2 regions of the Mycobacterium sp. IDUB_39 genome follow, and region 2 is predicted to be linked to the other one. Evidence: riboswitches for the same ligand, from Rfam matches in the RefSeq annotation. Region 2 holds a riboswitch; the other holds the start of a gene.
The links. A riboswitch is a leader RNA that binds a small molecule or an ion and turns the genes downstream of it on or off. The one in region 2 is predicted to bind glycine.
Positions count from the first base shown of each region.

Region 1: linked by a shared signal. The riboswitch ahead of gcvP (aminomethyl-transferring glycine dehydrogenase) and the one ahead of gcvP (aminomethyl-transferring glycine dehydrogenase) in region 2 are both predicted to bind glycine.

Region 1 covers NZ_JBVAXF010000001.1:512,854-516,054, forward strand. Annotated here, with positions in the region: gene gcvP (aminomethyl-transferring glycine dehydrogenase) at 1-1,293, opposite strand, end outside; glycine riboswitch at 1,553-1,643, opposite strand; gene lipA (lipoyl synthase) at 1,926-2,849, shown strand; gene ACZY0X_RS02415 (SDR family oxidoreductase) at 2,862-3,023, opposite strand; gene ACZY0X_RS02420 (long-chain-fatty-acid--CoA ligase) at 3,197-3,201, opposite strand, start outside.
Region 2 covers NZ_JBVAXF010000003.1:124,698-127,898, reverse strand. Annotated here, with positions in the region: gene gcvP (aminomethyl-transferring glycine dehydrogenase) at 1-1,624, opposite strand, end outside; glycine riboswitch at 1,664-1,787, opposite strand; glycine riboswitch at 1,788-1,886, opposite strand; gene ACZY0X_RS12525 (MerR family transcriptional regulator) at 1,930-2,553, opposite strand; gene ACZY0X_RS12520 (bifunctional nuclease family protein) at 2,775-3,201, opposite strand, start outside.

The DNA of each region.
Region 1 (3,201 bases), on a different contig from region 2:
AAGCGCGGCGCTCGGCAGCTGCCACTCCGGGGCGAGCGGCTCGCGGCCACCGAACACGGCGTTGACCTTGGCCACGACCTGATCGGTGGTGCACTCGTCGCAGGCGATCGCGACGTGGTTCGCATCGACCAAACGCAGGTTGATACCGGCGAGTTCGGCACGTTCGACGATGTCACGTGCCTGGCCGGCCACGCGAACCAGGACGGTATCGAAGAACGCGTCGTGCACGATGTCATGTCCCGCAGCATGCAGGCTCGTCGCGATCGACCTAGCATGGTGGTGCACCCGTTCAGCAATGGCGCGCAACCCTTCTGGGCCGTGGTAGACCGCGTACATCGCCGCCACGTTGGCCAGCAGGGCCTGCGCGGTGCAGATGTTGCTGGTCGCCTTGTCACGTCGGATGTGCTGTTCGCGAGTCTGCAGAGTGAGCCGGTAGGCCGGGGCTCCGTCGGCGTCGATCGAGACACCCACCAGCCGTCCTGGCAGCATCCGCTCAAGACCGTCGCGCACCGCCATGTAACCCGCGTGCGGTCCACCGAAGAACAGCGGCACACCGAAGCGCTGCGCTGAGCCCACCGCGATATCGGCGCCCTGTTCGCCGGGCGGGACCAGCAGGGTCAGCGACAGCAGATCGGCGGCGACGGCCGTCAGCGCGCCACGCTGGTGAGCAGCGGTGATCAGCGGCTCGAGGTCTCGGACCACCCCGCTGGCACCAGGAGCCTGCAGCACGAGGCCGAACAGGTCCCCATCGGGTAGGCCGTCGCCGAGGTCGGCGACGTGGACATCGATGCCGACGGCGGCGGCTCGGCCACGGACCACGGCCAACGTCTGGGGCAGGCATTCGGCGTCGACGACGACCCGGGCCACGTTGGATTTGGCCTTGTTGGCGCGACGCATGAGCAGGATCGCCTCCACCACGGCGGTCGCCTCGTCGAGCAGCGATGCTCCCGCCAGCGGCAGTGCCGTCAAATCCTCGATGACCTGCTGAAACGTCAACAGTGCCTCGAGGCGGCCCTGCGAGATCTCCGGCTGGTACGGGGTGTAGGCGGTGTACCAGGCCGGCGATTCCAGCATGTTGCGTCGAAGAACTGCCGGGGTGATGGTGTCGTGATAGCCCAGCCCGATCATCTGCACGCGGGAGCGGTTCTGCTCGGCCAGTGCGCGCAGATCCTCCAGGACCTGCTGTTCTGATCGCGCCGCGGGGAGGTGCATGACCTCGCGGTTTCGGATCTGCTGAGGTACGGCGGCGTCGATCAGCTCATCGAGGGACGGGTAGCCCAGCGTGTCGAGCATGTAGTGCGTCGCCGACGCGGACGGACCGATGTGCCGGGAGGGGAAATCGCCTGATGAGGCGGTTATTTGCGCCGTGTGGCGAGAACTGGCTGACACGAGGTGGCTCCGGTTTCGACAGTGCCCGGACCGCACCGGACATCGCTAAAAGGACACCTCCCCGCTCTGTCCTGAAACCTGAGAGTCTGCGCGCGCCGTCTCGGCGGGCTCTACACCTTCGGTAAGTACCGGCCGTGAGACCGGTGCTGTTCTCCAGAGTTGCCTCTGCGCGGCGGTGCTGGGGCCTGAGAGATTCCTGGGGAGGAAATTGCTCCTACGGCGCCTCCCGAAGGAGGTTCTCCCGCTGCGCATCAACGGCGTATTCAGTTGTGGTGCGTGACGCTACACACCCCGCCATAGTTTGTCACTACCGAACTTCAGACACCGTCGACGCTGCGCCCAACCTTGCCAAGAACGTTGATCGTTTGGCATCCTGCATGGTGTCGTCGCCGTGACCGCACACGCGCGATCTTCCTAGGGCCCCTCTGGCAACCGTGTGATGCCCCGCCCAATTCAACTGTCTCGCTGAGACTTCCAATCCCGATGACGTGCGCCCATTCGACGTCCGCCACCACATCTTCCGCGCAAGGAGCACCATGTCGGTCAACAATGAAGGGCGTCGACTTCTGCGCCTGGAGGTCCGCAACGCCCAGACACCCGTCGAACGCAAGCCCCCGTGGATGAAGGTAACGGCACGCACCGGCCCGCAGTACCAAGAGCTGATGAGCCAGGTGAAGGAGCGCAAACTCAACACCGTGTGCCAAGAAGCGGGTTGCCCCAACATTTTCGAGTGCTGGGAGGACCGCGAAGCGACGTTCCTGATCGGCGGTGACCAGTGCACCCGGCGGTGTGACTTCTGCCAGATCGATACCGGCAAGCCGACGACGTTGGACCTCGACGAGCCCAGACGCGTTGCCGAGTCGGTGGCCACCATGGGCTTGCGCTACGCCACCGTCACCGGAGTTGCGCGCGACGACTTGCCCGACGGCGGCTCTTGGCTGTACGCCGAGACGGTCCGACAGATCAAGAGGCTCAACCCCGGAACCGGTGTCGAGTTGCTGATCCCCGACTTCAACGCCATCCCCGAACAGCTCGGAGAGGTCTTCGATTCACGTCCGGAGGTATTGGCACACAATGTCGAAACCGTGCCACGCATCTTCAGGCGGGTACGGCCTGCCTTCCGCTACCAGCGCAGCCTCGACGTCATCACCGCTGCCCGCGACTTCGGCCTGGTCACCAAGAGCAACCTGATCCTTGGCATGGGTGAGACCACCGAGGAGGTGATCCAAGCCTTGACTGACCTGCACGGGGCGGGATGCCAACTCATGACCATCACCCAGTATCTGCGCCCCTCGGTGCGCCACCATCCGGTGGAGCGGTGGGTCACACCCGACGAATTCGTGATGCTCGAGTCGGCCGCGCGCGAGATCGGCTTCCTCGGCGTGATGTCGGGCCCGCTGGTCAGATCGTCCTATCGCGCAGGTCGCCTCCACGCGCAAGCGGTAGCCGCGATGCAGTGACGTCGTCCGTGTTCAACGCGCCAAGTATCCGCCGTCCACAGCAAGGACTGCTCCGGTGGTGAAGGAGGCATCGTCCGAGGCCAGATAGACAACGGCACCGGAGATCTCGGATACATCGGCACGGCGCCCCATCGGGGTGCGCTCGAGGACGCTGCCCCGTGGGTCTGGAAGCACGGCTACTCATCCGCGGCCAGTGGCGCGAGGCAGAGTTCAATAAGACTCTGACCGGCACGCCGCAACAATCAAGAATTTTCAGCGTCACCCGGATGACGCTGATGAATAGCTGCCAGGCACTGACGGAGGTGCAGGGTCAGCGTCGGTCCGAATCCCCGTTATCTCAACGTGATTCAGA
Region 2 (3,201 bases):
GTGTGTCGGACGCGGGTGCGAACGGATGCTGGCGGGCGAACTCCGGCCAGGTGATCGGCTCCATCTCGGCGGCCGCATTGAGCTTCATCGTGCACGAGCCCAGCGGGATCATGCTGCGGTCCAGCGCGATGTCCTTATCCGACAGCGCACGCAGGTAGCGCATCATCTCGGTCTCGGTGCGGTACCGCGAGAACGCCGGGTGCTGCAGGAAGGTCGATGTGCGGGTGTGGATCTCGGGACCCGCCCAGTGGTGCCCGCCGCGGGTGCCGCCGAACGCCTCGAGAACCTGCTCGACATGCTCGGCGGACGTCGCCTCGTCACACGACACCGAGATGTGGTCGGCGTCCACCAGCCACACGTTGATGCCACGGTCCTTGGCCTGTGCACGAATCTCCTCGGCCCGCCCGGGCACGTGGGCCAGCACGGTGTCGAAGAATGTGTCGTGCACCACCGTCACCCCGGCGGACAGCAGGCCCGCGGCCACCGCGAGCGCATGACCGTGCACCTTGTGCGCGATCGAGGTGAGGCCGTCGGCGCCGTGGTAACTGGCGTACATCGCCGCAGTCACCGCGAGAAGCACCTGCGCGGTACAGATATTGCTGGTCGCCTTGTCGCGACGAATGTGCTGCTCGCGGGTCTGCAGCGCGAGGCGGTACGCCGGGGATCCGTCGGCGTCGACCGACACGCCGACCAGGCGGCCGGGCAGCTGGCGGGCGTGCTTGGTGTGCACGGCGAGATAACCGGCGTGGGGTCCACCGAAACCCATTGGCACACCGAAGCGTTGAGTGGTACCGAAGGCCACGTCCGCGCCGATGTCCCCCGGCGGCGTGACCAGCGTCAGCGCGAGCAGGTCGGCGCCCACGGCCACCAGCGCGCCGCGGTCGTGAGCGGACGCGATCAGATCGCTCCAGTCGTTGACGGTGCCGCTCGCACCGGGAAGCGAGACGATGACACCGAAGAAGTCGCCCTCGGGCAGCCCGTTGCGCAGGTCGGCGGTGACGATCTCAATGCCGAGCGGCTCGGCACGAGTCGCCAGGATTGCGGCGGTCTGGCGGTAGATGTCCGCATCGACGGCGAGACGGTTGGCGGAACCCTTCACCGCGCGGTGCATCAATGTCATGGCCTCGGCGGCGGCGGTGCCCTCGTCGAGCATCGACGCGTTCGCCACTTCGAGCCCGGTCAGATCCTCGACCATGGTCTGGAAGTTGAGCAGCGCCTCCAGTCGGCCTTGGCTGATCTCCGGCTGGTACGGGGTGTATGCGGTGTACCAGGCCGGGTTCTCGAGGATGTTGCGGCGCAGCACCGGCGGCGTGAGGGTGTCGAAGTAACCCTGTCCGATCATCGACACCGCGACGGTGTTGGCGTCGGCCATGGCGCGCAGATCGGCCAGGGCGTGCTCCTCGGTGGCCGGCGGTGGCAGCTGATCGAGACCGGGTGCCAGACCGTCGGCGGTCAGCGCGTCGAGAATTCCCGCGGGCAGGGCCTTCTCGGCGAGGCTGGCAAGCGAATCGACGCCGATGACCTGGAGCATCGTCGCCACGGCATCCGAATCCGGTCCGATATGACGGTCGGCGAAGCGGGGCTGGTGATGATCGGCCGAGAAATGGGGATGACTACCGGACACGTGGACCTCTCGGGTTCGAAAACGCTCGACTCGTTGCGGTCCTCCCCCTCTGTCGTCGACCCGTACCGGGCGCCTGAGAGATTCGGCTACCCCCGGGGCGATGCGCGGAGATGGCCTTTCCCCATGGGCGGGCAGGATGACCTGCCACTTTCCAGAGGCATCGGGGCCCGGCGCGGTCCTGGGTGCCTGAGAGGTTGACGGAGAGGTGTTGCTCCTTCGGCGTCCGTGACTGGCCGTCACGAAGCTCTCCCGCGCGAGGGCGATGCGCTGCTGATTCTACCGGCAGCTGCAGGGTTGGTGAGACGTCAGCCGATCTTGCGGTCGCGACTCTTGCGACGCGATGCCAGCTCGTCCTCGGGTGCGGCGATCGACTCGCCGCCGTCAGCGCGCTCACCTGGGAAATCGGCGATCGCACCGGTCAGCTCGCGCATGGCGCCCGACACCGCGATACCGAACACACCCTGGCCGCCCTGGAGGAGGTCGACGACCTCTTCGGCGGACGTGCACTCATAGACGGTGGTGCCGTCGGAGAACAGGGTGATGTTGGCCAGATCCTGCACACCGCGCTGGCGCAGGTGATCGACGGCCACCCGGATGTTGTGCAGTGAGATGCCGGTGTCCAGCAGTCTTTTGACGATCTTGAGGACCAGGATGTCCTTGAACGAGTACAGCCGCTGGCTGCCCGAGCCTGCCGCGCTGCGGATCGACGGCACGACCAGTGAGGTACGCGCCCAGTAGTCGAGCTGGCGGTACGTGATCCCCGCGATCTGGCAGGCGCTCGGACCGCGGTAACCGACGAGTTCGTCGGGTACCGAGTCATCGGGGAACAGTCGACCCTGAACTGGCTCGGCGGCTACGGTCGGCCCAGGCTGGACGGACGTACCCCCCGACGACAGATCTAACTGCTCCTGACGTGGCGTGTCGCCCACTGTCCATCCTCTCGCCGAATCGAACTCGCTTCGTGCGTCACAGTCGAGACCACGGTCAGCGCGTTTGCTCCAAGCTCGAACTTGTCGAGCATACGCTCCCGGCAAGGCCCATGACCGCCTGAAGTTAGATCAAATTATGGCTGTCCAAATCGCGGTTACCGCAAACCTCGCGGCGTGTCGACATTCGTGAGATGGATCCGTGACCAACCGGCTACCTGCGCTCAAGTCGCCTTGAAGTCATCGGGCGACACGCTGTCGAGGAACTCCTTGAACTTCTCGACCTCGTCCTCGCGCACCGCGCCGGTGCCCTCCTCGTCGCCCTCGTCCGGGATCAACAGACCCGCCTCGGCGAGCACTGCCTCCTCGACATAGATCGGCACGCCGACGCGCAGGGCGATTGCCACCGAGTCCGACGGCCTGGCCGACACCGTGATGTCCCGGTCGAAGATCAGGTCGGCGTAGAAGGTGCCCTCCTGCAACGCGACGATCCGGACTTCCTTGAGTGAATGGCCAAGGGCGGCAATCAGATCTCGGATCAAGTCGTGGGTCAGCGGGCGAGCCGGCTCAACGCCCTGCTGCTCCAGCGCGATCGCAGTGGCCTCCGTCTGCCCTATCCAGATGGGCAGATAACGATCGCCATTGGACTCG